3 regions of the Xanthomonas sp. NCPPB 3218 genome follow, and region 2 is predicted to be linked to each of the others. Evidence: predicted binding sites of a transcription regulator. Region 2 holds the regulator's gene; each other region holds the start of a gene.

Evidence for each region. The regulator HrcA, encoded in region 2, represses chaperone genes, less so after heat shock. The targets are predictions, from matches to a motif close to TTNGCACTCNNNNNNNNNGAGTGCNAA.
Region 1: the regulator HrcA is predicted to act here: its motif matches at 8,105-8,131, upstream of AC1PLS_RS02825 (co-chaperone GroES).
Region 3: the regulator HrcA is predicted to act here: its motif matches at 7,169-7,195, upstream of rpoH (RNA polymerase sigma factor RpoH).

What each region holds. Positions count from the first base shown of each region.
Region 1 covers NZ_CM161516.1:640,666-650,493, reverse strand. The annotation lists gene AC1PLS_RS02850 (acetyl-CoA hydrolase/transferase family protein) at 1-373, shown strand, start outside; gene AC1PLS_RS02845 (3-deoxy-7-phosphoheptulonate synthase) at 811-1,884, opposite strand; gene AC1PLS_RS02840 (hypothetical protein) at 1,912-2,121, opposite strand; gene AC1PLS_RS02835 (TonB-dependent receptor plug domain-containing protein) at 2,346-5,237, opposite strand; gene groL (chaperonin GroEL) at 5,991-7,631, opposite strand; gene AC1PLS_RS02825 (co-chaperone GroES) at 7,767-8,054, opposite strand; gene AC1PLS_RS02820 (endonuclease) at 8,489-9,828, shown strand, end outside.
Region 2 covers NZ_CM161516.1:1,793,135-1,802,962, reverse strand. The annotation lists gene AC1PLS_RS08000 (prephenate dehydrogenase) at 1-481, opposite strand, end outside; gene pdxY (pyridoxal kinase) at 478-1,386, opposite strand; gene dnaJ (molecular chaperone DnaJ) at 1,721-2,848, opposite strand; gene dnaK (molecular chaperone DnaK) at 3,008-4,933, opposite strand; gene grpE (nucleotide exchange factor GrpE) at 5,076-5,594, opposite strand; gene hrcA (heat-inducible transcriptional repressor HrcA) at 5,694-6,746, opposite strand; gene recN (DNA repair protein RecN) at 6,863-8,527, shown strand; gene fur (ferric iron uptake transcriptional regulator) at 8,640-9,050, opposite strand; gene AC1PLS_RS07960 (outer membrane protein assembly factor BamE) at 9,155-9,550, shown strand; gene AC1PLS_RS07955 (RnfH family protein) at 9,827-9,828, opposite strand, start outside.
Region 3 covers NZ_CM161516.1:4,481,343-4,491,170, forward strand. The annotation lists gene AC1PLS_RS18790 (primosomal protein N') at 1-1,689, shown strand, start outside; gene AC1PLS_RS18795 (glutathione S-transferase family protein) at 2,040-2,696, opposite strand; gene AC1PLS_RS18800 (NYN domain-containing protein) at 2,699-3,529, opposite strand; gene AC1PLS_RS18805 (hypothetical protein) at 3,526-4,053, opposite strand; gene AC1PLS_RS18810 (NAD(P)/FAD-dependent oxidoreductase) at 4,172-5,464, shown strand; gene AC1PLS_RS18815 (trimeric intracellular cation channel family protein) at 5,517-6,131, shown strand; gene rpoH (RNA polymerase sigma factor RpoH) at 6,282-7,157, opposite strand; gene ung (uracil-DNA glycosylase) at 7,357-8,082, opposite strand; gene AC1PLS_RS18830 (response regulator) at 8,088-8,930, opposite strand; gene ftsX (permease-like cell division protein FtsX) at 8,939-9,828, opposite strand, start outside.

The DNA of each region.
Region 1 (9,828 bases), 1.2 Mb from region 2:
CATCATGAACGGCATCGGCGGTTCCGGCGACTTTGCCCGCAACGGCTTCCTGTCGATCTTCCTGAGCCCCAGCATCGCCAAGGCCGGCAGCATCTCGTCGATCGTGCCGATGGTCAGCCATGTCGACCACACCGAACACGATGTCTCGGTGATCGTCACCGAACAGGGCCTGGCCGATCTGCGCGGCCTCACACCCAAGCAACGCGCACGCCAGTTGCTCGATCACTGCGTACACCCGCGCTACCGCGATGCGCTGGAAGATTATGTGGCGCGCGCCAATCGCGACAGCTATGGCAAGCACACCCCGCATCTGCTGACCGAGGCGCTGTCGTGGCATCAGCGCTGGTTGGAGACGGGGGATATGTTGGGGTGAGCGGGAATCGGGAATCGGGAATCTAGAGTTGTAGCGCAGCGTGACGGTGTTGCTAGAGAGATCGGAGCACGGTCGTCGTGCTGGTGTTTAACGCTTCGCGAACTTCATTGCTGGCATCGACATGCTGCGACATCGCGATGTCACGGATGTGGCGGATAACGTTCCTGCCCGCTCGCATTCGGCGGCAGGACGGCTCTCTCCCCCTCCTGCCACTGGGCGCGACGGGTCACCACTGGGTGGTGTCCAATCCGTCGGGCCGGCTCCCTGCGCCGGCCCGGCGTTCTCGTTCTGGAGCGGCCATCAGCACGCATGCGCTTGTGTTCATTGCCAGGCTGCTCGAGAGGGGCTTCTCCCTTCTCCCGGCGGGAGAAGGTGGCGCGTAGCGCAGGATGAGGGTCCGCGCGAAGCCTCGTGCTCTCACCCCACCGCCTCGCCGATCACGCAGCTTCGGCAACCCGCCTTGCGCGACGTGCGCGTACGGCCGTCGCCAGGCGCTCGAGCACCTGCACAGAGGCGTCCCACCCCAGGCAGCCGTCGGTGATGCTCTGGCCGTAGGTCAGTGCGCAGCCGGGCACCAGTTCCTGGCGTCCGCCGACCAGGTGGCTTTCCACCATGACGCCGACGATGCGGGTCTCGCCGCCTTCCAGTTGCGTGGCGATATCGTCGATGACCTTGGGCTGGTTCTCGGGATTCTTGCCGCTGTTGGCGTGGCTGGCGTCGATCATCAGGCGCGCCGGCAAGCCGGACGTGTTGAGCACCTGGCTGGCCGCTTCCACATTGGCCGCGTCGAAGTTGGGCTGCTTGCCGCCGCGCAGGATCACGTGGCAGTCCGGGTTGCCTGCGGTCGCGGCCACCGCGGTGTGGCCGTCCTTGGTCACGGCCAGGAAATGATGCGGGTGCGAGGCCGCACCCACCGCGTCCACCGCAATCTTGACGTCGCCGCCGGTGCCGTTCTTGAAGCCCACCGGGCACGACAGGCCCGAGGCCATTTCGCGATGCACCTGGCTTTCGGTGGTGCGTGCGCCGATCGCGCCCCAGGCCACCAGGTCGGCGATGTACTGCGGCGAGATGATGTCGAGGAATTCCACACCGGCCGGCAGGCCGAGGTTGTTGATGTCGCGCAGCAGACCGCGCGCCACCCGCAGGCCCTTGTTGATCTGGAAGCTGCCATCCAGATCCGGATCGTTGATCAGGCCCTTCCAGCCGATGGTGGTGCGCGGCTTTTCGAAGTACACCCGCATCACGATCTCCAGCGCGTCGCCGAATTGCTCGCGCAGCGGGCGCAGGCGGTGCGCGTAGTCCATCGCCGCGACCGGATCGTGGATCGAGCAGGGCCCGATCACCACCGCCAGGCGGTCGTCACGGCCATGCAGGATCTCGTGCAGCGCGGCACGCGAATTGGTCACGGTCTCGGAGGCTCGCTCGTCGCAGGGCAGCAGCGACAGCAGCTGCGAGGGCGGGGCAAGGGCTTCGATCTTGCGGATACGCAGGTCATCGGTCACAGGCGGCATAACAGTGTCTCGGTGGGCGGTGTTGCATCAGGGAGCCAGGCGCGGCGGCAACAAAAAAGCCGCCAGTGTGCGCTGGCGGCTTTTCGGGAATGCTGCTGAAGATTTCTTCAGGGTGAGCGCAATCCGTCCTCCGCCAGCGGCATCGGAAAACCGTAGTACCAAAAGTAAAACTGGCTGCGGGGTGCGTTCATTGAGTGCATTGATACCACGCACGTTTGGCCGTTGCCACTGTTTCATCGGCAACGGAACGTTGCAGCGGTGCTCCCGCGGGGTGCCTGCAAGCCGCATGTGTCGCGCCGACCACCGCGGCGCACGACAAGCTGGGCGAACCGATGCGCGGCATTACCACGCGCGCGTTGGCAGGCCGGGTTCGCGTACGGCTTGCCTGCGCAGATGGCATCGACGATGCATCGCACGCCACGACGCTGTGCCGTGACGTGCGATGCGGCCAGCACCTTCAATCAGAACGTAAACACATATTCCGCCGCCACTTCGCGGCCGATCGGGTTGAACAAGGTGGTGTTGTAGAAGCCGTAACCGTAGAAGCGCTCCTTGTTCTCGTAGCCCACTTCGTTGAACACGTTGTTGACGTAGAAGTTGACCTTGGCGTGGTCGGTGATCCTGTAGCCGGTGCTGAGGTTCCAGTAGATCGCCGGGCCGACGCGGCCGAAGTAGCGCTTGCTGCTCTCGCCCAGATGCACGTTGGCGGTGTCGGTGACCACGCATGCGTCCGAGGCACTGGGTTGGTAGCCGTCGTCGAAGCGCTCGCAGGTGCCCCAGTTGACCGCGCGCATGGAGCCGAGCCGGCGGAAGTACACCGTCCAGTCCCAGGCGCCGCCGTTGTCCCAATGCACGCTGCCCCGCACACGGCTGCGCACGCGTTCGTCGCGGCGGTTTTCATCGCTGTCGGTACGGTAGATCTGCTCGCGATAGGCCAGCAGGTTGTTGTAGTCCAGCGACAACTGGAAGTTGCCCCAACCCGCGGTGGCAAGCCGGTATTTCAGCGAGGCATCGATGCCGGAGGTTTCCATCTGCGCCAGGTTGATCGGGCCGCGCTCGATGCTGGCGATGGTGCCGTCGGCGTTGCGCAGCACGCGCGAGGTGATGGTGTCGCAATAGCCGGCGCCGCCGGGATTGTTCCAGGCGCCGCCGCTGATGGTGGTGCCGGTGCGGCAGCCGGCTTCGGCCGAGAGGATCTCGTCGCGGTCCAGATCCTTGATCATTTCCTCCAGCTCGATGCGGTAGTAATCCACGCTCAGCGACAGGCCCTGCACGATGTCCCACACCACCCCGCCGGTGAACGAGCGGCCGGTTTCCGAGCGCAGATCCGGCGTGCCGCGACGGTTCACGTCCACGGTGTAGTAGATGTTGCTGTTCTCGTCGTTGCAGCCGCCGGTGAGATACGCGCCGGTGGCGATGCAGCGGTATTGGTCGATCACGGTCTGGTTGGTGGAGCTGGGTTCGCCGAGCACGTAATGCATGTCCGGTGCGCGGAAGCTGGTGGCCAGCGTGCTGCGCACCAACAGGCTCTCGACCGGGCGCCATTCCAGACCCGCGCTCCAGGTGGTGTCGCTTTGGGTGCCGACATCGGTCGGAATCGCCGCCGAAGAGCGATAACTGCCGTAGCGATCGTAGCGGCCGGCGACATTGGCGCTCAGCGTCGACAGCAGCGGAATCTGCAATTCCAGCCCGGCCGAACTGCGCATGCGCTCGCCACCGCCACTGTCCACCACATCGACCGGATAGCACTCGTTGGCGCAGGGGTCGGGCGACAGCTGGTAGCCCTGCTTGGCGACTTCGGCCACGGTGGCGAAGCGGATCGGCCCGGCCCAGCCCTGCACCAGATCGCCGCTCAGGCTGAAGCTGGCCTGGTTCACCCACGAATACGCCGAGTTATGCGATTTGGCGACCAGCTCGTCGTACTCGCTCGAGGACAGCGGTGCATACAGGCGCGCCTGGTTGATCGCATAGATCGGCGCGCCGTCGGCGGCGGTGCCGGTGGGGCTGCCGAGGAAATAATCGGTGGCGCGGGCGGTGTCCACGGTGCGTACGTATTCGTCCACCGTGTAGCGTGAGCGGCCCACGCTCAGCTCCCAGTCGAAGCGGTCGGCCCACACGCCACGCAAGCCGGCGCTCAGGTCCCAGGACTGCTCCTTGTTGTAGTTGGCCAGCCGGTCCCAACCACCGGCCTCGCGCCGGGTGAGCTGCCGGATCGCATACAGCGAGCGGCCGGTGTCGGCGTCCTGGAACGGACCCAGATACACATACGGCGGGTCGTAGGTCCAGCGGCCGATGCTGCGGTTGGCCGACAGCGTGGCCCAGGCTTCGGTGTGCTCGCCGAACTTCCAGGTGCCGTAGAGATAGGCCGAGTAGTCCTCGCTGCCAGTGACCAGCCCCCAGTCGCCGTAATCGCGTGCCACGCCGCAGTAGTCGCCGGCGTTGGTGACCACCCCGGTGTTCTGGTTGTAGCTCAGCCGCTGCCCGTCGATGAACTCGCCGCCGAAGCGCGCGCAGGTGCCGGCGGGCGGTGCGAGGCGTTCGTTGGTGTTGGCATCGACCAGGCTCAGGCCGGTGAACGGGTTGAAGCCGTAGCGGCGGTTCTGCCCGGTCCAGTTGGAATAGGCCATGTCGTCGGAATCGTCCATCTCGGGGCGATCGCGCCCGCTCAGCGGATCGCGCCGGGTGGCCTGCAGCGCGTAGGTCAGGCTCCAGTTCTCGCCGGTGCGCCCGCCGGCCCAGGACACGTCGAAGCTGTCGCGGCCGCCTTCGGTGGCAGTGCCGCCGCGCAGCCGCACCTGGTCGCCCTGGTAATCGCGCTTGAGGATCACGTTGACCACGCCGGCCACCGCGTCCGAGCCGTAGATCGCCGAGGCGCCGCCGGTCAGGATGTCGATGCGCTCCACCGCCGCGGACGGGATGTTGCTGTAGTTGGAAAAGTTGCTCTCGCCGCCGTACGGCAGTGGGTAGTCGGCCACGCGGTGGCCGTTGACCAGCAGCAGGGTGCGGCCCGGGCCCAGGTCGCGCAGGTTGATCGGCGAGGCGTTGGGCGTATGCGAGCCCCATTGCGTATCGGCCTCCACCGAGCCCTGCTGGTTCATGCTGTTGAGCACGTCGTAGACGGTGGCGAAACCTTCCTGCTGGATCTGCTGCGCAGAGATGGTGACCACCGGCTGCGCGCCTTCGACCTGCGCGCGCTTGATGCGCGAGCCGGTGACGCTGACCGCGTCCAAGGTGGAGGTGGCGCGCGGTTGCTCCGGCTCGGCCTGCTGGGCAGCCGCCGACGGTGCGATGGCGCCGGTCAGGGCGAGGGACAAGGAAATCGACAAGGCAAGGCGATGACTGCGGCAGTTCATAAGATCCCCGGGAGAGGCCGGCATGGCCGGCGTGGCGTTCCACTGCAACGACGCCTGCGAGCGATGCACCGCATCGCCGCCCCCTGTCCGATGGCCCCCCGACCGTTCGGCGCAAGCGCCTGCCCAGCGACGCTAGGTTGGCGCTGACATCGATGTCAACACACTGTCATGCAAGTGTGATGGGGTTCGCGATCCACGCGATGGCACGCACGTCGACACGGTTGGGGCCGCGAACCGATTGCGCGAACCGTGGCATCTGCGCCGCGTAGGAGCGCACCCGGGCGCGACTGGGGCATTCCCGGTGAAGCCCATTCGCGCCCTGGGGCGCTCCTACGGGGTCATGGGGTTTGCGTAGCCATGCAAGCGCCGGGTTCGACATGGTCGAGGCCGCGAACCGATTGCGCAAGCCAATGGCATCGGCCCCGCGTAGGAGCGCACCCGGGCGCGACTGGGGGCATTCCCGGTGAAGCCCCTTCGCGCCCCGGGGCGCTCCTACGGGGTCATGGGGTCTGCGTGACCATGCGCACGCGCGGGTTCGACACGGTTGGGGCCGCGGCATCGGCGCTGCGTAGGAGCGCACCCGGGCGCGACTGGGCATTCCCGGTGAAGCCCTTTCGCGCCCTGGGGCGCTCCTACGGGTCATGATGGGGTCTGCGTGGCCACGCACGACCTCTTGCGGCATCCACGACCGCCCACAAAAAACCCCGCCTTTCGGCGGGGTCCTTTTTTGCTGCAACAGCCGAGTGGCGTGGATCAGAAATCCATGCCGCCCATGCCGCCCATGCCACCGCCGGCCGGCATCGCCGGCTCGTCCTTCTTCGGTGCATCGGCCACCATGGCTTCGGTGGTGATCATCAGGCCGGCGATCGAGGCTGCGTTCTGCAGCGCCGAGCGGGTGACCTTGGTCGGATCCAGGATGCCGAACTCGACCATGTCGCCGAACTCGCCGTTGGCCGCGTTGTAGCCGTAGTTGCCGGTGCCTTCCTTGACCTTGTTCAGGATCACGGACGGCTCTTCGCCGGCATTGGCCACGATTTCGCGCAGCGGGGCTTCCATCGCGCGCAGGGCGATCTGGATGCCGTGGGTCTGGTCTTCGTTGGCACCGGTCAGGTTACCGACGGCCACCAGCGCACGCACCAGGGCCACACCGCCGCCCGGGACCACGCCTTCTTCGACGGCTGCACGGGTAGCGTGCAGGGCGTCTTCGACGCGGGCCTTCTTTTCCTTCATTTCGATTTCGGTCGACGCGCCGACCTTGATCACTGCAACGCCACCGGCCAGCTTGGCCACGCGCTCCTGCAGCTTCTCGCGGTCGTAATCGGACGAGGTGTCTTCGATCTGGGTCTTGATCTGGCCAACGCGGGCTTCGATCGTGGCCGAGTCGCCGGCGCCGTCGATGATGGTGGTGTTCTCCTTGGAGACCTGCACCTTCTTGGCGCGGCCCAGGTCCTTGATCGTGGCCTTCTCCAGCGCCAGACCCACTTCCTCGGAGATCACGGTGCCGCCGGTCAGCACGGCCATGTCTTCCAGCATCGCCTTGCGACGGTCGCCGAAGCCCGGTGCCTTGACGGCCACGACCTTGACGATGCCACGGATGGTGTTGACCACCAGGGTGGCCAGCGCTTCGCCTTCGACTTCTTCAGCGACGATCAGCAACGGCTTGCCGGCCTTGGCCACGCCTTCCAGCACGGGCAGCAGGTCGCGCACGTTGGAGATCTTCTTGTCGTGCAGCAGGATGAACGGGTCGTCCAGGTCGGCCGACTGGCTCTGCTGGTTGTTGATGAAGTACGGGGAGAGGTAGCCGCGATCGAACTGCATGCCCTCGACCACGTCCAGCTCGTTTTCCAGGCCCGAGCCTTCTTCAACGGTGATCACGCCTTCCTTGCCGACCTTCTGCATCGCTTCGGCAATGATGTTGCCGATCGATTCGTCCGAGTTGGCCGAGATGGTGCCGACCTGGGCAATCGCCTTGTCGTCGGTGGTGGGCTTGGAGATGTTCTTCAGCTCGACGACGGCAGCCTTGACGGCCTGGTCGATACCGCGCTTGAGGTCCATCGGGTTCATGCCGGCGGCCACAGCCTTGGCGCCTTCGCGGATCAGGGCCTGGGCCAGCACGGTGGCGGTGGTGGTGCCGTCGCCTGCGTTGTCGTTGGTCTTGGAAGCGACTTCCTTGACCATCTGCGCGCCCATGTTCTCGAACTTGTCAGCCAGTTCGATTTCCTTGGCGACGGAGACGCCGTCCTTGGTGATGGTCGGCGCGCCGAAGCTCTTCTCGAGCACGACGTTGCGGCCCTTCGGGCCCAGGGTGGCCTTGACGGCATTGGCAAGCACGTTGACGCCACGAACCATACGGGTACGTGCGTCTTCACCGAAACGAATGTCTTTAGCAGCCATTTGTTGTAACTCCGGAATTTGAGATTGGGGATTGGGGATTGGCTAAAGCGGGGTTCGGGGGAGATGCGGGATCAGCTGCGCCAAGCGCAGTGGCCAATCCCGAATCCCCACTCCCGAATCCGCCGTCAACGGCTATCAGCCGATGACCGCCAGGATGTCGTCTTCGCGCAGCACCTTGTACTCGACGCCTTCGGACTTGTAGCTGCTGCCGGCGTACTGGCCGTAGATGACCTTGTCGCCGACCTTGACCACCGGCGCGCGCAGGCTGCCGTTGTCCAGGGGCTTGCCGGCGCCGATGGCGACGACTTCACCCTTGGTGGACTTTTCCTTGGCGGAGTCCGGGATCACGATGCCGCCGGCGGAAACTTCGTCGGCTTCGATCGGCTTGACTACAACGCGGTCGTGAAGCGGCTTGATGCTCATAGAGAAAGACCCTCTTAAGTGATTGATTGGTCTGGAAATTATCGGCGATGTTAGCACTCGTATGTGACGACTGCCAGCACAGCGCGCGGAAAAAACCCGACAGAGCGGGTGCGGGCCAGAGATTGTGCTGTGTGGCCAGCTTTCAAGGGCTGGGGGGCAAAAAATTTTCGCCGGGCAGTTCCGTCCCAGGGCCACGACGCGGCCGACACGACCTGGCAAGCAGTACGACCGCTGGCGACGGTCAGCCGGGTCGGGAACCGGGCTGCGCAACAGCCGGCTGCGCCTGAGGCCGGCTACCGAGCCACTGTCACGCCGGACAGTGCGCACCGAGCAGTCGCCGGAGCAGCCGCTCTAAAAATGGAACCAGGTTCCACCGATTGTCATGCGCACGTTTTACAGTCGGCCACGCATTCCCCGATCACAAGGAGCTGTCGATGAGGTTGCCGTCCCCTGCACGTGTTTTCCCCTTGCGCTGGTCCCCCAGCTGCACGCTTCCCCTGGCCTGTGCGCTCGCGCTGGCCATCCCCACCGCCCACGCGGCGGTGTTCATCAACGAACTGCATTACGACGACGCAGGCGCCTCCGGCGACAGCGGCGAAGGGGTGGAAGTGGTGGCCACCGCCGGCGAATCGCTGAGCGGCTACCGCATCTATCTGTACAACGGCAGCACACCGGGCGCGGCCACGGTCTACGCCAATACGGCGGTGCCGGCCGGCAGCCTGGTCAGCTGCGGCAGCCAGGTGCGCGTGGCCACGGTCGGCTACGCCAGCAACGGCGTGCAGAACGGGCCCAACGACGGCGTGGCGCTGGTCGACCCCAACGGCCAGCTGGTGCAGTTCCTCAGTTACGAAGGCGCCATCACCGCCAGCGGCGGCCCTGCCGCCGGCATCACCAGCCAGAACCTGCCGGTCAGCGAGAGCAACAGCAGCGCGGTCGGCAGTTCGCTGCAACTGACCGGCACCGGCAGCAGCGCGTCCAACTTCAGCTGGGCCGGCTCGTCGGCGCAGACCTTTGGCGCGTGCAACCGCGGCCAGAGCTTCAACGGCAGCGGCGGTGGCGGCGAGACCGGCGCGGCACCGACGATCACCAGCACCACCCCGACCCAGGGCGCGACCGGCTTTCCCGCCGCCGGCGACCTGAGCGTGGGCTTCAGCGAGGCGGTGACGCTGAGCAGCGGCGCCTTCGCACTGAGCTGCGCCAGCTCCGGCACGGTGGCGCTGAGCTACCCGACCAGCGGCACCCGCTTCAGCCTGTCCACCAACACCGCCCTGGTCGGTGGCGAGCGCTGCACCCTGGCGATCACCGCCAGCGCCATCCGCGATGCCAGCGGGCTGAGCCCGGCCGCCAACCAGTCGATCGCCTTCACCGTGGCCACCGCCAGCGGCGGCGGCACCGGTTACTACTCGCGGGTCAACACCGCCAATGCCAGCCAGTTGCGCTGTTCGCTGCACACCGTGATCAAGGGCCACACGGTCTATCCGTACAGCGGCTCGGGCACCAGCACCTGGACCATCCTGGAGATGGCCGACGAGGATCCCAACAACAGCGGCCGGATCCTGGACGCCTACCGCAACCGCAGCTACGCCAAGGGCAGCGACCGTGCCGGCACCGGGAGCGGGCTGACCTACAACCGCGAGCACACCTGGCCCAACTCGCTGGGCTTTGGTAGCGCCAGCGGCGACAAGGGGCTGCCGTATGCGCCCTATACCGATACCCACATGCTGTATCTCACCGATACCGCCTTCAACGCCGACCGCGGCAATAAGCCCTACGC
Region 2 (9,828 bases):
CGCGGTCGTGGTGCTCGGGCGTGGCGTACACGCACTCGGCCTGCAACGCGGTGCACAGCGCCTGTACCCACGTGGACCAGTGCTGCAGGCGTGCCTGGCAGACCACCATCACCCGACCTTTCAAGGTGGGCGATTTGGGCGGTGCGGTCATCGGATGCAGGCCGACGACCTCGGCCGGCGAGGCCAGCATCGCAGCCACCGGTGCCTGCTTGATCGAGGTGACATCCATCCACAACTGCGACGCGGCGCGCGGGCCGGCAAGCGCCACATAGCGCTCGATCAAGCCGGCGGTGTGGCGGATCGGCGCAGAAAAAATCAGCACGTCCGCTCGCTGCGCCAACGTGGCTTCGTCGATGTCGCCGTCACCGGCCGGATCGAAGCCGATCACCTCCAGCCGCATGCGCGTGCGCAGGAACTGCGCCAGCCAGCGTCCGTAGGCGCCGGCGATGCCGACGATGCCGACCACCGGCTGCGCCATCACGCCAAGCGCTCGACGGCAAAGCGCGGTGCGGCCGCGAGTGCGGCCGGCGCGGCGGCCAGCACATCGAACTCTTCGAAGCCTGCAGCCAGGGTCGCTTCCAGCGCGCTGTGCACGCCGCTGAGCGCATGCCCCACCGCCTGCTCGAACGGCACCTCGCGCAGCAGCAAACCGATCAGCAATGCCATCAGCACATCGCCGGTGCCGGCCACATCCACCGGCAGATGCGGCGTGGCCCAGCGATACACTGCCGCGTTGCTCACCGCCAACGTCACCAGCTCACCGGCCGCACCGGCCACGCTGTGCGCAAGCACCCATTGCGGGCCGCGCGCCAGCAATGCGCGCGCGGCGACGATGGCATCGTCCTGCTGCAGACTCGGCAAACCGGTCAGGCGCCCGAGTTCGAACGCATTCGGCGTCACCAGCCAGGCATGCGGCAACAGCCGCTCGGCGAAGACGCGCTCCAGTCCGGGCTCGACATACGGGCCGGTGTGCGTGTCGCCGATCACCGGGTCCAGGCAATACCGCAGCTGCGGCGCCTGCGGCAGGGTTTGCTCGAGCCATTCTGCGAATGCCTCGCCATTGGCCAGGCTGCCGAAGTAGCCGGAGACCAGCATGCGCGCACGCTGCGGCAGGCCGCGCTCGGTGGCACCCAGCAACAGGTCGGCCAGCCAGTCGGCCGGCAGGATGCGGCCGCGCAAGGTGGCGTAGAACGGCGCGTTGCTCAGCAGCGTGGTGGGCACTTCCGCCACCCGCAGGCCCAGCGCACGCAACGGCGGCACCGCCGCGCTGTTGCCGGCATGGCCGTAGACCAGTTGCGATTGCACCGAGATCACATCGATCGGTGAAGGACCATCCGGGCGCTGGCGGCGACCGTGGACGAGGTGACTGTCGGGGGCATTGTTCATCGCCGCATTTTACGCCAGCGCCACGACGCGCCCAGCGTCGATCGATGCGCCCACCGTCCGCTCGCCGCTGCATGCTCCGCCGCCAGGCTGGTCTATGCGCCGGCAGCAGTCGCTATCGCTCTTACCTTTACGGGCTCCCGCCGCACAAACGCAAATGCCGGCCCCTGGGGCCGGCATTCGTAGGGAGAACTTCGCTCAGCCGTGCAACTCTCCGGGCATTCGGAAGCGGGCATCCGCTCCCACGAATCCCGAATCGCCACACTGGCGCACTACCCCGGCAGGCCGGGCCACACCGCCCTTACGATTCCCCAATCCCGATTCCCGACCCCCGGCCTCAGGACGTCATCCGATCCCAGAAGCCCTTGACGCCATCGATGAACGTGGCCGACTTGGGCGAATGCTTGCGGGCATCCTCACCGGTGAACGTGGCCTCGAACTGCTGCAGCAACGCGCGCTGGTCGGCGGTCAGATTCACCGGCGTTTCGACCACCACGCGGCAATACAGGTCGCCTTCGGTACGGCTACGCACCGAGCGCACACCCTTGCCGCGCAACCGGAACAGCTTGCCGGTCTGGGTTTCGGCCGGAATGCGGATTTCCGCCTCGCCGCCCAGGGTCGCCACGCGCACGGTGTCGCCGAGCGCCGCCTGCGAGATACGGATCGGCACTTCGCAATGCAGGTCGTCGCCGTCGCGCTGGAAGATCGCATGCTCGCGCACGCGCACCTCCACATACAGGTCGCCCGGCGGCGTGCCAGCCGGACCGGCCTCGCCCTCGCCTGCCAGGCGGATGCGGTCGCCGGTATCCACGCCGGCAGGCACCTTGATCGACAGCACCTTGTCTTCTTCCACGCGACCGGCGCCGTGGCAGGTCTTGCACGGATTCTGGATCAGCGTGCCGCGCCCGTCGCAATGCGGGCAGCTCTGCTGCATGGCGAAGATGCCGCGCTGGATGCGTACCTGGCCGCGTCCGTGGCAGGTCCCGCACACTTCCACCTTGCCGTCTTCCGAACCGCTGCCGTGGCAGGGCTCGCACTCGATCAGGGTCGGGATCTCGATGCGGCGCTCGATGCCAGCGACGGCTTCTTCCAGATCCAGTTCCAACACGTAACCGACGTCGGCGCCACGTCGCGCAGCGCGCGGACCGGCGGCGCCACCGCCGAAAATATTGCCGAAGATATCGCCAAAGATATCTCCCATGTCCGGGCCACCGGGCCCACCACCACCGCCCATGCCGTGCTCGAACGCAGCGTGGCCATGCGCATCGTAGGCACGGCGCTTGTTGCCATCCGACAACACTTCATAGGCTTCCTTGCACTCCTTGAACATCGCCTCGGCAGCAGCGTCGCCTGGATTGCGGTCCGGGTGGTGCTTCATCGCACAGCGCCGATACGCCTTCTTCAGCTCCTCGTCGCTGGCGCCACGGGCAACGCCCAGCACTTCGTAGTAATCGCGTTTGCTCATAAGCCGGTATTGGGGATTCGTGATTTGAGATTCGTTGAAACGCAAAAGCGGACAGCATGCGCTGGTCCGCCTTGGCGACGCGACGCGTAAAGGATATCGGGATGGCGATCGGCACCTTTAGCGGCTGCCAATCCCCACTCCCGACTCCCAAATCACGGCTTACTTTTTGTCGTCCTTGACCTCGGTGAACTCGGCGTCCACCACGTCGTCGGCGGCCTTGGAGGCCTGCGCGTTGCCGCTGGCCGCATCGGCGTTGCCGCCCTGCTCTGCCGCGGCGGCGGCGGCGTACAGCGACTGGCCGGCTTCTTCCAGGGTCTTGCTGCGGGCCTCGATCTGCGCCTTGTCGTCGCTCTTCATGGCGGTTTCCAGATCCGACAGCGCCGCTTCCACCTTGCCGATCACATCGCCACCGACCTTGCTGCCATGCTCGGTGATCGCGGTGCGGGTGGCGTGGATCAGGCCATCGGCCTGGTTACGGGCCTGCACCAGTTCCTGGAACTTCTTGTCTTCCTCGCGGTTGGCTTCCGCGTCGGCGACCATGCGCTGGATCTCTTCGTCCGACAGACCCGAACCGGCCTTGATCTCGACCTTCTGTTCCTTGTTGGTCTTCTTGTCCTTGGCCGACACGTGCAGGATGCCGTTGGCGTCGATGTCGAAGGACACTTCCACCTGCGGCATGCCGCGCGGCGCCGGCTCGATGCCGGACAGGTCGAACTTGGCCAGCGACTTGTTGAAGCGGGCCTGCTCGCGCTCACCCTGCAGCACGTGCACGGTCACGGCCGACTGGTTGTCCTCGGCGGTGGAGAAGGTCTGCGAGGCCTTGGTCGGGATGGTGGTGTTCTTTTCGATGATCTTGGTGAACACGCCGCCCATGGTTTCGATACCCAGCGACAGCGGGGTCACGTCCAGCAGCAGCACGTCCTTGACGTCGCCGGCCAGCACGCCGCCCTGGATCGCAGCGCCCACGGCCACGGCTTCGTCCGGGTTGACGTCCTTGCGCGGTTCCTTGCCGAAGAAATCGGCAACCGCCTGCTGCACCTTCGGCATGCGGGTCTGACCGCCGACCAGGATCACTTCGTTGATGTCGCTGGCGCGCAGGCCGGCATCGTTCAACGCGGTGCGGCACGGCTCGATCGACTTCTTGACCAGGTCTTCCACCAGCGCTTCGAGCTTGGCACGGGTCAGCTTGATGTTGAGGTGCTTCGGGCCCGAGGCATCGGCGGTGACGTACGGCAGGTTCACTTCGGTCTGCTGGCTGGTCGACAGCTCGATCTTGGCGCGCTCTGCGGCGTCCTTCAGGCGCTGCAGTGCCAACGGATCCTTGCGCAGATCGATGCCCTGATCCTTGTTGAATTCGTCGACCAGGTACTCGATGACACGGTTGTCGAAGTCTTCGCCGCCCAGGAAGGTGTCACCGTTGGTGGCCAGCACTTCGAACTGCTTCTCGCCATCGACTTCAGCAATTTCGATGATCGACACGTCGAAGGTACCGCCGCCCAGGTCGTACACGGCGATCTTGCGGTCGCCGCCGTTCTTGTCCAGGCCATAGGCCAGGGCGGCTGCGGTCGGCTCGTTGATGATGCGCTTGACGTCCAGACCGGCGATGCGGCCGGCGTCCTTGGTGGCCTGACGCTGGCTGTCGTTGAAGTACGCCGGCACCGTGATCACGGCCTCGGTGACCTTCTCGCCCAGGAAGTCCTCGGCGGTCTTCTTCATCTTTTCCAGCACGCGCGCAGAGATTTCCTGCGGCGCCATGCGCTTGCCATCGCTGGTCTGCACCCAGGCATCGCCGTTGTCGTGGGCGAGGATGCCGTACGGCACGTGCGAAATGTCCTTCTGCACTTCGGCGTCGGTGAACTTGCGGCCGATCAGGCGCTTCACCGCGTAGAAGGTGTTCTTCGGGTTGGTCACCGCCTGGCGCTTGGCCGAGGCGCCGACCAGCACTTCGCCGTCCTTGGTGTAGGCGACGATCGAAGGCGTGGTGCGGTCGCCCTCGGAATTTTCGATGACGCGGGCCTTGCCGCCGTCCATGATCGACACGCACGAGTTCGTGGTGCCGAGGTCAATACCAATGATCTTGCCCATGGATACGCTCCTGATGATTCTGTAGCTGTGTCCGGCGACGCCGGGTCTGGCTGAGATGTGGGGGTGGTGCGCAGGTGTTCAAGCCACCTGCACGAATCTGCGTTTCGCGCATGCGCCCGGCAGTTCAGCCGGGCGCTGCGGTTCAGTCGTGCTTGGCCACGACCACCAGGGCCGGGCGCAGCAGACGCTCGTTGAGCAGATAGCCTTTCTGGAACACCTGCACCACGTGGCCCGGGGCGATGCCCTCGGCCTCGCCCTGGCTGATCGCCTGGTGCTGGTCCGGGTTGAACGGCTGGCCGACCGGGTCGAGCAGGGTCAGGCCGTTGTCAGCCGCGACCTTGAGCAACTGCTTGTAGGTCATGTCCAGGCCATCGCGCAGCGGGCTGGGTTCGGTGCCGGCCGCGGTCAGGCCGGCGTCCAGGCTGTCGAACACCGGCAGCAGCTCGCCCAGCAACTTCTCGTTGGCGAACTTGCGCGCGTTCTCGACGTCGCGGGCGATGCGCTTGCGCTGGTTTTCCAGATCGGCCCGCTCGCGCAGGGCATCGGCCTTGACCAGCGCGATCTCGCTGCGCAGCGACTCGATCTCGGCCTTGAGCGGATCGGTCTCGGGTGGGTTCTGGGACAGGTCTTCGGAATCGAATTCGGGGTGGTCTTGGTTCATGTGCAGTTCCCGGGCAAGCGGAACGCCCGCCCCAACGTCACCCCGTATGTGGGCGCGCGCGCGCGTTTCAAGCAAAACGATCGTATCGATCGCTGCCGCTTATCGCGTGCCGGGCGGTTCCATGGCAGCGCCCAGCACCTGGGCGGCGGTCTGCACCAGCGGAATCACCCGGTCGTAGGCCATGCGTTTGGGCCCGATCACGCCCAGCACGCCCAGCACCTGGCCATTGGCGGCATACGGCGCGGTGACCAGCGAGACATCGTCCAGCGACAGCATGCCGGTCTCTTCGCCGATGAAGATGCGCACGCCCGGCGCCTGGATGGTGCGTTCGAGCAGTTGCAGGATCTCGCGCTTGCTGGCGAAGGCCTCGAACAGCTCGCGCAGCCGGTCCAGGTCCGACAGGTCCTGCACGCCCATCAGGCGGGTCTGCCCGGCCATCACCATGTCGTCGGCGTCGGCCGGCACCAGCGCCTCGCTGGCCAGATCCACGCTGTGCGCCAGCAGCTGCTCCATCTCGTTCTTGGCCATGCGCAGCTCGCGCAGCAGCGAGGCGCGGATGTCCGACAGCGCGCGCCCGGCAAATTGCGCATTGAGGTAATTGGCCACCCGCTCCAGCTCGGCCGGCTCGTAGGCCCGGCGCGGCTCGATCACCCGGTTCTGCACCTCGTTGTCGGCAAACACCAGGATCGCCAGCACCCGGCGCGCGTCCAGCGCCACGAAGTCGATATGCCGGAACGCGAACTGCTCGCGCCGCGGTGCGCTGACCACGCCGACGAAATGGCTCATCGCCGACAGCATCTGCGAGGCGCTGCCCAGCAGCGACTGGGTGCCGTTGCCGCTGGCAAGCTCCGCGCGCAGACGGCGCACTTCTTCCTCGCCGGGCGGCTGCATCTGCACCAGGCTGTCGACGAACACCCGGTAACCGTGCGCGGTGGGCACCCGCCCGGCCGAGGTATGCGGAGAGCTGAGCAGCCCCACATCCTCCAGGTCGGCCAGGATGTTGCGGATGGTGGCCGGGCTGACGTCCAGCCCGGCGTGCTGGGCCAGCGTCTTGGAGCCCACCGGCTCGCCATCGCGGATGTAGCGGGCAATCAGCGTCCGCAGCAGTTGGCGTGCGCGGGGATCGAGCGTTGGGGACTGTGACGCGCGCATGGGATCATCCGGTGAGACTGGGCATAGATAATGTCTGGCCCTGCGGTTGGCAAGCGTCTTATTCCCTGCCCGCCGCTCCCACCCTAAGCTTCCCCAAAGCGTTCACACTCGATCCCATGCTCAGACACCTCTCCATCAAGGATTTCGCCGTCGTCCGCGCCACCGAACTGGAATTCGGGCCAGGCATGACCGTGGTTTCCGGCGAAACCGGCGCCGGCAAGTCGCTGATGGTGGACGCGCTAGGCTTCCTGTCCGGGCTGCGCGCCGACAGCGGCGTGGTCCGCCACGGTGCCGACCGCGCCGAACTGTCGGCCGAATTCCAGCTGCCGGCCCAGCACCCGGGCCTGACCTGGCTGTCGGACAACGAACTCGACGACGACGCGCAATGCCAGCTGCGCCGGATCATCCGTGCCGATGGCGGCTCGCGTGCCTGGATCAACGGCCGCCCGGTGACCTCTTCGCAACTGGCGGAGCTGGCCTCGCGGCTGGTGGAGATTCACGGCCAGCACGAACACCAGGCCTTGATGGCCCGCCACAGCCAGCTCGCCCTGCTCGACGCCTACGCCCGCAACGGCGCGCAGCGCGAGCAGGTGCGCCAGGCCAGCCAGCGCTGGCAGGCCCTGTTGGACGAACGCGATGCGCTGTCCGCGCAGGGCGATGTCTCCGACCGCATCGGCTTTCTGGAACACCAGCTCAGCGAACTGGAACGCGAGGACCTGGATCCGGCCGCGATCGCCGCGCTGGACGTCAATCATCGCCGCCAGGCGCACGCCACCGCATTGATCGGCGCGTGCGACAGCGTGGCCCTGCAGCTCAACGGCGACGACGGCGTCTCCGCACTGGGCCTGCTGCAGGACAGCCGCCATGACCTCGCGCGCGTGGCCGAGCACGAGCCGCGCCTGGGCGAGGTCGATGCACTGCTGGACAGCGCGGTCATCCAGATCGAGGAGGCGCTGGCCCTGCTCGACCGCGTGCGCGACGACCTGGAGGCCGACCCGGCCCAGTTCGAGGCGATGGAGCGCCGGCTCGGTCGCCTGCACGATCTGGCCCGCAAGCACCGCGTCACCCCGGACGAACTGGCCGCCCAGCGCGACCGCATGAGCCTGGAAGTGGAGAGCCTGCGCGGCGCCGACGAGCGCCTGCAGCAGCTGGACAAGCATATCGAGGCGGCGATCGGCGTCTGGCGCAGCGCGGCCAGCAGCCTCAGCGCCAGCCGCACCACCGCTGCCGAGGCCTTGTCGGCCGCCACCACCACGCTGATCGGCGAGCTGGGCATGGGCGGCGGGCAGTTCCTGATCCAGCTGCTGCCGCAGGACACCCTGCGCCCTGACCCCAACGGCGCCGAGCGGGTGGAATTCCTGGTCGCCGCCAACGCCGGGCAGCCACCGCGCGCATTGCGCAAGGTCGCTTCCGGCGGCGAGCTGTCACGGATTTCGCTGGCGATCGAGGTCGCCGCGCTCGGGCTGGACAGCGTGCCGACCATGGTCTTCGACGAAGTGGATTCCGGCATCGGCGGCGCAGTGGCCGACATCGTCGGGCAAAAGCTGCGCGCCCTGGGCGAAGAGCGCCAGGTGCTGTGCGTGACCCACTTGCCACAGGTGGCCGCCAAGGGCCACGCGCACTATCGGGTCAGCAAGGCGCCGGTGGACGGCATGACCCAGAGCGCGGTCGAACTGCTCGGCCCGCAGGCGCGCCAGGAAGAGCTGGCGCGCATGCTGGGCGGGGTGGAAGTCAGCAAGGAAGCCCGCGCGGCGGCACGCAAGCTGCTGCAGAGCGCCTGAGCCGCCGGGCGCTGTCTCGGCCGCCATCGGGGTTGCCCAGGCAGCCGATGGCGGCAAACGCACAAGGCGGCCGAAGCCGCCTTGTCGTTACCGCGATGCCACCGGCTTGCCGTCAGCGCGGACGCTTCTTGCGCACGTACAGCACCAGCGAGTGCTCTTCCAGCTCGTAGCCATGCTGGGCGGCGATCTGCCGCTGCAAGGCCTCGATCTCTTCGCTCTCGAACTCGATCACGTGGCCGGTATCCACGTCGACCATATGGTCGTGATGGCCGCCACGATCCAGCTCATAGACCGCCTGGCCGCCTTCGAAATTGTGCTTCAGCACCAGGCCGGCGGCCTCAAACTGGGTCAGCACCCGGTACACCGTGGCCAGACCGATTTCGTCGCCATGGTCGAGCAGCTGCCGATAGATGTCTTCTGCGCTGAGGTGGTGCTGGTTGCTCTTCTGCTCGAGCAACTCCAGGATCCGCATCCGCGGATGGGTCACCTTGAGCCCGACTTTGCGCAGGTCGTGGGTTTCCATATGTTCTCCGTTCATTGGCGATTTAGCGCCAGCTGCCATCAAACGGGTCGCGGCGACCGGCAGGAGTGTATCATCGGCGTGATTTCCTCAGCACTTAATCCCCGATGCGTAATCTCCTGCTGGTCGCCGCCGTTGCTCTCTCCACCGCTGGCTGCGGCATCATCTACAAGCAGCCGATCTACCAGGGCAATCTGATCAAACAGAATGCCGTGGAGCAACTGCAGGTAGGCCAGAGCAAGCAGCAGGTCAGCGCGTTGCTGGGTACCCCCTCGATCCCCGATCCATTCCATTCGCAGCGCTGGGACTACACCTCCACCCAGCGCGTGGACCGTCTGGCGCGCACCGAGATCAAGAACTTCACCGTGTTCTTCGAGAACGAGCAGGTCGTTCGCTGGGAAGGCGATTATTTCCCGTCGCAGGACGAGCAGCTGGCCAAGTCGGCACCCAAGCAGTTCGGTCGCAATCTGGCCCGCGACAAGAAAAAGCAGCGCGGCCGTTGATGCGCTCGGTCGCGCACTGCGCGATCGCCTGAGTGTCGCCGCACCAGAAAACGCATCCGTTTGAACGGATGCGTTTTTTATTTGCCTGGTCGCAGAGACGTGTTGGGTCAGGAACTGCAGCGCTGATCCAGATATCGACATCTGCGGCTCACCGTCAGCCGTCTTGCGGCGACATGCGCCTGCCCAAGCCACAAGCTGCGCTCGCTTGTCCAGGTCATTCAACAGAAGAGCTCGCTGTTGTGCACGGCGCACATGCATCGCAGTGCCGGCCAACAGCT
Region 3 (9,828 bases), 2.4 Mb from region 2:
GCCGAGCGCGTGGCGGTGCCTGCCGACAGCATCCCGCCCCGTCCCGGCAGCGGCCCGCAGCTCAACGACGAACAGCAGGCCGCCGCCGACGCCATCCGTGCGCAAAGCGGTTTTGCCACCTATCTGCTCGATGGCGTCACCGGCAGCGGCAAGACCGAGGTCTACCTGCAGGCGATCGCCGACTGCCTGGCGGCTGGCCGCCAGGCGCTGGTGCTGGTGCCGGAGATCGGCCTGACCCCGCAGACCCTGGGCCGCTTCCGCGCCCGCCTGGGCGTGCCGGTGCACGCGCTGCATTCGGGGCTGTCCGATGGCGAGCGGGCGCGGGTGTGGGCGGCGGCCTGGCGCGGCGAAGCCAAGCTGATCGTCGGCACGCGTTCGGCGGTGTTCACCCCGCTGCCCAATGCCGGGCTGATCGTGATCGACGAAGAACACGACGGCAGCTACAAACAGCAGGACGGCATCCGCTATCACGCCCGCGATTTCGCGCTGGTGCGCGGCAAGGCGCTGGATGTGCCGGTGATCCTGGGCAGCGCCACGCCGTCGCTGGAGAGCCTGCACAACGCCTATTCCGGCCGCTACCGGCATCTGCGCCTGTCGCGCCGCGCCGGCGAGGCGCGTCCGCCGCGCGTGCGCGTGCTCGACGTGCGCAAGCGCCCGCTCAAGGACGGCCTGTCGCCGGAAGTGCTGGCCGGCATCGGCGCCACCCTGGCGCGCGGCGAGCAGGTACTGGTGTTCAAGAACCGCCGCGGCTATGCACCGGTGCTGCTGTGCCACGACTGCGGCTGGACTGCCGCCTGCCAGCGCTGCAGCACGCCGCTGCACCAGACCCCGATGACCGTGCACGCCGGCGGGCGGCGCCTGCAATGCCATCACTGCGGCGCGCGCCAGCAGGCACCGCTGGCCTGCCCGGCCTGCGCCAGCCTGGCGCTGCAGCCGCAAGGCATCGGCACCGAGCGGCTGGAAGAACGCCTGACCGAAGCGTTCCCGGAGTTTCCGGTGGTGCGCATCGACCGCAGCACCACCCAGCGCCGCGACGCGCTGGAGACCCAGCTGGCGCGCCTGGGCAGCGAGGCCGGCATCCTGGTCGGCACCCAGATCCTGGCCAAGGGCCACGATCTGCCACGGCTGACCATGGTGGTGGTGGTCGGCATCGACGAAGGCCTGTTCTCGGCCGACTTCCGTGCCGCCGAAAAACTCTCCCAGCAGCTGATCCAGGTGGCCGGACGCGCCGGGCGCGCCGACCGCCCCGGCGAGGTCTGGCTGCAGACCCATCACCCCGAACATCCCCTGCTGCAGACCCTGGTCAACGGCGGCTACCACGCCTTCGCCGATGCCGAATTGCAGCAGCGCGAGGCCGCGGGATTTCCGCCGTTCGCGCATCTGGCGCTGTTCCGCGCCGAGGCCAAGGACGTGGCCGCGGCCAACCAGTTCCTGATGGCGGTGCGCGGCCTGACCACGGCAGACAGCACCGCACAATCGCCTGCGTTTGCCGCAGTGGAGTGCTACGGCCCGATGCCGGCACCGATGCCACGTCGCGCCGGTTTCCAGCGCACCCAGTTGCTGTTGTCCGCGCAACAGCGCTCGGCGCTGCATCGTCTGCTGGATGCGCAACTGCCTGCGATCTATGCGTTGCCGCAGGCGCGGCGCGTACGCTGGTCGCTGGATGTGGATCCGATCGATCTGTATTAGGGCGGGCGTATCGCACGCGGAGCAGCAGACAGACCACCGTGTACCCAGCTTGCGTAGGAGCGCACCTGGGCGCGATGGGGCATTACCGGGAATGCCCTCGCGCCCGGGTGCGCTCCTACAAACAAACGCGAGCGAACAGGCCACAAGTGTCCCCACGTTTTCGTAGGAGCGCGCTTGCGCGCGATGGGGCGTTACCGGGAATGCCCTCGCGCACAAGTGCGCTCCTACAGAGAACGCGGGCTATTTGGCCGCGTGATGTACGAGGCGCATGTCCTTGCAGCAACGTGCCGTGTCGGCAGCGCGTGCGGTGTCTGCCATGGGCCATGTTGGCCTGAGCGGAAACGCGAAACTCAGGTCAGCGCGGTCATCACGCCACGCTGGTACGCAGGCCGTGCGCGCAGGCGCTGGTACCACGCCTGCAGATGTGGCAGCTCGGGCCGCTCGATCGGCATTTCGAACCAGGCGTAGATGAAGCTGCCCAGCGGAATATCACCCATCGCAAATTGCGCGCCGGACAGATACGGCTGCTGCGCCAGGGCCGCATCCGCGCGTGCGAGCAGGTCGCCCGAGTGCGCCAGCGCCGCGGCGATGCGCGCAGGATCGCGCTCGGGTTCCGGTGTGCGCAGCACGCCCCAGAACAGGTCGCGAAACACGCCGGCAAACGTCGAGGTGGTCCAGTCCATCCAGCGATCGCCCAGCGCGCGTTCGGCCGGTGCCTGCGGATACAGGGCCGGCGCATATTGCGCGGCCAGGTAGCGCACGATCGCATTGGACTCCCACAGCACCAACTCACCATCCTGCATCGTCGGCACCAGACCGTTGGGATTCAACGCGCGATACTCGGGCGTGTCGTTACGACCAAACGCACCACCGACTTCGATCGAGGTATAGGGCACCCCGGCTTCTTCGGCGCACCACAGCACCTTGCGCACATTGCTGGAATTGCGCCGCCCCCATAGCGTGATCGAGGCGTTTCCTGCCGCCGGTTGCATTGCAGCGTCAGCCATCGTCATTTCCCTGCTGGCGGTTTGGGCGTCGCGCGCGCCGGACGCTTCGCGGTGGACGCCTGCGTGGCGACGGCGGCAGCTGGCTGCGCTGCTTTCGCCCGCCCGCCCTTGGGCGCATCGCGCACCCACAGGGCCTGCTCGTCCTGCTTGATCTCGAACAGGCCGATCGCACGCACCAAGTCGCTGAGTTTGCGATAACCGTAGTTGCGTGGGTCGAACGAGGCCTGGTTGGCCACCTGCTTGCCCACCGCGCCCAGATGCGCCCAGCCATCGTCTTCGCAGGCACTGTCGATCGCATTGCGCAGCATCTGCACCAGCCGGGTGTCGCCGCGCAGCGCGGTGGCATCCTTGCGGCCGGCAGCGGTGTCGCTGGCCGCTGCCGCCTGCTCGCCCAGCGCTTCGACATAGGTGAACTTGGAACAGGCATTGACGAACGGCGCCGGGGTTTTCTTCTCGCCGAAGCCGTACACCTTCATGCCATCGGTGAGCAGACGCATCACCAGCGGAGTGAAATCCGCATCGCTGGAAACGATCGCAAAGCCATCCAGATTGCGTGCATACAACAGGTCCATCGCATCGATCACCATCGCCATGTCCGAGGCGTTCTTGCCCGAGCTGTAGGCAAATTGCTGGATCGGCCGGATCGCGTATTCGTGCAGCGCCGCTTCCCAGCTCTTCAGGTGCGGACTCTTCCAGTTGCCGTAGGCGCGGCGCACGTTGGCCACGCCATAGCGCGCCACTTCGGCCAGCACCACGTCGATCTTGCCGGCCGGCGCGTTGTCGGCATCGATCAGCAAGGCGATGCGTTTGTCGGGATTGTCGATCATGGTCATTCCTCGAAGGTGTCGGCAGAGTCGGTGTCGCTTGCGGTGTCGATTTCGGTGTCGGCGGCATCGGCCGACGGCAGCGTGTACTGGCTGCCATCGTGCATGGTCAACACGCCATCGCTCAGGATCTCGCGCTCGGAGCCGCCACTGACCCAGGTGGCATGCACGCGGCCGCGGCCGCGATCGCCTTCCACCGTGAACACGAAATCGTCGTCACCCGGCGCCAGACCGGTGCGCACCAGATCCACCCGCATCGTGTGGATCTGGCCGATCTGTTCCTGCACCACCGCATCGCCCTGCAGCGCGGCGCGTGCTTGGTCGGCAAACAGCGACCAGCCGAACACGATCAGCCAGCCGAGCGCGCCCAGCACCAGCATGCCGAACAGCACCACGCAGGCCGCCAGCCCGATCAGGCCGAGTGAGACGCCGCTGAGTTTCTGTCCGGGCGCACGCGCGGCAGCCGGTGCCATCGCCGGAGAAGCGGATGGCGGTGGCGACAGCGGCGGCAACGGCGGCGGTAGTGACGGCATGCGATCATCATGTGGATGAGATGCGACATGATGCCGCAGGCAGGCCGGGTCCAGGCGGCATGTTCATTACCGATGCGGCATGCTGATGAGCCCGCGTCGCAATCCATCGGACCTTACGATGACTTCTTCCCCCTCCCAAGCTCCGCTGCACCTGGTTGTGGTTGGCGGCGGTTTCGCCGGCTTATGGGCCACCCGCGCACTCGACGATCCCGGCATCCGCATCACCCTGATCGACCGCCAGAACCATCACCTGTTCCAGCCGCTGCTGTACCAGGTCGCCACCGCCGGCCTGTCGGCACCGGATATCGCCGCGCCGCTGCGCCACATCCTGCGCGAGCAGCGCAATGTCGAAGTGCTACTCGGCGACGTCGCCGAAATCGCACCGGCCCGCCGTGAGGTGGTGCTCGCCGACGGCAGCACGCTCGGCTACGACATGTTGCTGCTGGCCACCGGCGCCACCCATGCCTACTTCGGCAACGATCAATGGGCCGAGCATGCGCCCGGCCTGAAGACGCTGTACGACGCGCTGGTGCTGCGGCGCAAGTTGCTGCTCGCCTTCGAGCGCGCCGAAGCCGAATCCGACCCGGCCGCACGCGCAGCCTGGCTGAGTTTTGCCGTGGTCGGCGGCGGCCCGACCGGCGTCGAGCTGGCCGGCACGCTGGCCGAGATCGCCCGCCACACGCTCAAGAACGAATTCCGCCATATCGACCCGCAGCAGGCGCGCGTGCGCCTGGTCGAAGCCGGCCCGCGCGTGCTGCCCTCGTTCCCGGACGATCTCACCGCCAAGGCGCGCAAGCAGCTCGAGCGCCTGGGCGTGGAGGTGCACACCGGCACGCCGGTCACCCACATCGATGCGCTGGGCTATCAGCTCGGCGACACCTTCGTGCCTGCACGCACCGTGGTGTGGGCCGCCGGCGTGGCGGCATCGCCGCTGGCGCGCACGCTGGGCGTGCCGCTGGATCGTGCCGGCCGCGTGCTGGTGGAGCCGGACCTGAGCGTACCCGGTCACCCGGAGATCTTCGTCGGCGGCGACCTGGCCTCGGTCCAGCAAGACGGCCGCCCGGTACCAGGTGTGGCACCGGCAGCAAAGCAGATGGGCAAGCACATCGCCAAGGCGATCCGCGCCCGCCACCGCAGCCAGCCTGCACCAGCCTTCCGTTACCAGGACTACGGCAACTTGGCCACGATCGGCCGCATGGCCGCCATCGTGCATGTCGGCAAGCTCAAGCTCTCCGGCATCGTGGCCTGGTGGTTCTGGCTGGCCGCGCACGTGTACTTCCTGATCGGTTTCCGCAACCGGTTCGTGGTGCTGGTGAACTGGGCGATGGCGTACTGGAGCTACCAGCGCGCCGCGCGCATCATCTTCGGCGGTGCCACCGACGATCCGCCGCCCAGCAGCAAGGACGGATGACAGCGGCGCAGGCCGTGCGCGATGCTGTGCGGCCTGATGCGACGGTCTGATCGTGACCACTCTCCTGTTCCTGCTGGATCTGCTCGGCACCTTCGTGTTCGCCCTCAGCGGCGCGACCGTGGCGGTGCGCAATCGCCTGGATCTGTTCGGCGTACTGGTGCTGTCGTGCGCGGCGGCGGTGTCCGGCGGGATCGTGCGCGATGTGCTGATCGGCGCCACCCCGCCGGCCGCACTGGTGCATCCGCAGTACCTGCTGGTCGCCTGCCTGGCCGGCGTGGCCGGTTTCTACTGGCATGCGGCGGTGGAACGGTTGCGCAACCCAGTGCAACTGTTCGACGCGGCCGGGTTGGCGCTGTTTGCGGTGTACGGCACCAGCAAGGCGCTCGATTACCAGCTCAGCCCGCTCAGCGCGACCTTGCTCGGCATGCTCAGCGGCATCGGCGGCGGCATCGCGCGCGATCTGCTGGTGGCGCGGACGCCGGTGGTGCTGCAGGCCGAGCTATATGCGGTCGCCGCGCTGGCCGGTGGCGGCCTGGTCGCGATCGGGCACATGCTCGCGGTACCGCAGGCCTGGTCGCTGGCGACCGGTGCGCTGGTCTGTTTCGGGCTGCGCTTCATGGCCATCCGCTACGGCTGGCATCTGCCGGTGGCGCGCCTGCCGGAATAGCGCCGGCAGGCGCAGCGCGCGGTCGATCATCGGCGAGCGACCACGACGAACCACCACGCGTCGTCGGACTCGACGCAGCACCAGCAGCCCACATGCAAACGGCCCGGAAGACCGGGCCGTTTGTGCAACACCTGAGGCACGATCGAAGGATCAGGCCACGAACAGTGCCTTCATCTTCTTCAGCGCATTCGCCTCGATCTGGCGGATACGCTCGGCCGACACGCCGTACTCGTCGGCCAGCTCCTGCAGCGTCACCTTGGAGTCCGAGTCCAGCCAGCGGCGCTTGACGATGTCGCGCGAGCGCGTGTCCAGGCCGGCCATGCCTTCGCGCAGCAACTGCAGCTGATTGTCCTCGCTGTCGTGACGCTCGTAGGCCTGCGACGGATCTTCGTCGTTGGCGACCAGATAGCTCACCGGCGACGGCGGACCATGATCGTCGTCTTCGTCGGACGAGGCATCGAAGCCGATATCGCGACCGGACAGACGCGACTCCATCTCCATCACTTCGCGCTCGGAGACGTTCAGGTCCTTGGCGACCGCAGTCACCTCGGACGCATTGAGCCAGCCCAGGCGGGTCTTGGACTTGCGCAGGTTGAAGAACAGCTTGCGCTGCGCCTTGGTCGTGGCGACCTTGACGATGCGCCAGTTCTTCAGGATGAACTCGTGCATCTCGGCACGGATCCAGTGCACCGCGAAGCTGACCAGGCGCACGCCCATTTCCGGGTCGAAGCGCTTGACCGCCTTCATCAGGCCGATGTTGCCTTCCTGGATCAGGTCGCCCAGCGGCAGGCCGTAGCCGTTGTAGCCGCGAGCGACGTGCACCACGAAGCGCAGGTGGGAATGGACCAGCTCGCGCGCGGCGTCCAGATCCAGCTCGTCACGGAAGCGACGGGCAAGGTTCTGTTCCTCATCGACCGACAGCACCGGGATCTGGTGCACGGCACCGATGTAGGCGTCCAGCGAACCGAGCGCACTGGGAATCGGGAGATTGTTTGCCACTAGGGCAGTCGAGGTGATCTGGTTCATAGGGCACCATCTTAGCAGTCGAACTATTGGACTGCCGGGTACAGAAAGAGTTCCCAGCGTTCCATTTATAGGACGTTCGGGCTTTTGGTATCGCCGTCGTTCTACGGCGCAACTCCCGACTTCGAGCATCTACGCTACCACCGCCGCCCTGCGCAGACCGTGACAAAGCCGCCGCGAAACGGGCCGGCGCCGGTACCGTTCAGCCGCTGGCCGGAGTGGTGTCCAGCGCGTTGCGGGGCGGCAGCGACCAGTCGATCGGGCCCAGCCCGCGGCGCTGCAGGTGCTCGTTGGTCTTGGAGAAGTGCTGGCAGCCCAGAAAGCCGCGATGCGCCGACAACGGCGAGGGATGCGGGGCCTTGAATACGCGATGGCGCGCCTGGTCGATGACCTTGCCCTTGGACTGCGCGTAACTGCCCCAGAGCAGGAACACCAGGCCTTCGCGCTCGCGGTTGAGAGTTTCCACCACATGGTCGGTGAAGCCTTCCCAGCCCTTGTTCTGGTGCGCGCCGGCACGGCCCTGCTCCACCGTCAGCACCGCATTGAGCAGCAGCACGCCCTGGCGCGCCCACGGCATCAGATAGCCATGGTCCGGCCGCGCGATGCCCAGGTCGTCCTGGATCTCCTTGTAGATGTTGAGCAGCGACGGCGGCACCGGCACGCCGGGCAACACCGAAAAGCACAGCCCATGCGCCTGGCCTTCGCCGTGATACGGATCCTGGCCCAGGATCACCACCTTGACATGTTCGAACGGGGTGGCGTCGAAGGCCGCAAAGATCTGCGGGCCCGGCGGGAACACCCGCGCCCCGGCCGCCTTGCGCTGGCGCAGGAATGCGGACAGCTCCTGCATTTCCGGGCGCAGCAACCAATCGCCCACCCGCGCCTTCCACGACGGTTCCAGCTGGATACGCGCTTCCACTTCAGCCACTTCGGTCATAGCGTGACAGCCTGGTCCTCGAGCCGAGCCAGGCGCAGCTGGAACAGCACCTTGGTCACCAGCAGACGTTCTTCGATGGGTTTCTGCACCAGGTCGTTGGCGCCGGCGCGCAGCAGCTCGGACTGGTTGCGCGGATTGGTGTCGCCGGTCATCACCAGCACCGGCAGGCGACGCTTGCCGTAGGCGAAGTCGATGCGGATGCGCTCGACCACGTCGCGGCCGTTGAGCTCGCCCTTCAGGGTCACATCGGTCAGCACCACGTCGATGCGGCGCTCGGTGCGGCCCAGCGATTCGGCGGTGAGCAGCGCAAAGGCATCCTCGGCGGTGAGCACATGCACCACCTTCAGGCTCTGCCGCTCGAGCATGCGCTTGGTCGCCTCGGCCACCACGCGGCTGTCCTCGATGTACAGCACGGTCGCGCCGACCACCGGCTCGGGCTGCACATAGCCGCGGATGAAGGTCGCCAGGGCTTCGTGGCCCAGCGCCTTGTCGAAATAATCGGTGACGTATTCGGTGAAGCGGCGCTCCACCAGATGCTGCTGCGCATCGCCGGAGACCACGATCACCGGCACATAGGCCTGGCCGGCCGCTTCGCGCACGCTGCGCGCCAGGGTCAGGCCATCGCCATCGGGCAGCGACAGCGAGGTGGTGACCAGATCCACCGCCCCGGCTTCCAGCGCCTGGCGCGCCTCGGCGATGCTGGAGCAGCCGATCACCTGCACGTTGGGCAGATCGCGCTGCAACACATCGGCGATCAGCTTGCGCACCAGCTTGGAGCCATCGACCACCATCACGCGCGGCGCGTCGCTGATCAGGTGCTTGAGATCCGGTGGATGCATGGCAGGCCTCAGGTCTCGGTGGGACGGGTCTGGCGGAGGAAATGGCCGGTGACCAGCCAGGCACCCAGCCAGCCCAGGACCAGGGTGCCGACCAGCACCAGCGCAGAATGCAGCAGATCCAGCCCGTGCAGGGTAAAGGAGCTGCCGTAACTGTCGGCCAGGGTCGCCAACGGCGCGCGCAACGCCAGCCCGGAGGCGGCGATCAGCGCGAGCGCCACAGCGCCGGCACCGAGCCCGTACCAGGCCCCCAGGTACAGGAACGGACGCCGGATGAAGCCATCGCTGGCACCCAGCAACTGCAGCACGCCGATTTCCTCGCGCCGCGACTGGATGTCCAGCCGCACCGTATTGCCGACCACCAGCACCGCGCCGACACCCAGCAGTGCCGACAGCACCTGCACCAGCCGCTCGCCGAAGTGCAGCCAGCCATCCAGGCGCTTGCGCCACAGCGCGTCGTGCTGCACCTGGTCGGCCTGCGGCAAGGCCTGCAGCGCGCCGGCCAGCTGCGCATCGTCGGCCGTCTCGCTGGGCGTGACGACCAGCAGCGTCGGCAGCGGGTTGTCGCCCAGCGCATCGATCGCCTCGTCGAGCTTGGCGCTCTCGCGCAGCTCGGTCAGCCCCTGCGCCGGCGTGCGCAGCGCGACCTGGGCAACGTCCGGGCGCGCGCGCAGTTCGCCGGCCAGGGCCTGCGCGGCCTCGGCGCCGATCTCGACCTTCAGGAACAGGTTGATCTCGCGCGACTGCTGCACGCTGCCGGCCAGCAACTTGACGTTGTCCAGCGCGATCGACAGCCCCAGCGGCAAGGCCAGCGCCAGCGCCATCACCACGATGGTCAGCAAGGTGGCCCACGGCTTGCGCATGGCACGGCCCAGGCTGAAGGCGATGCTGTGCAGATGGT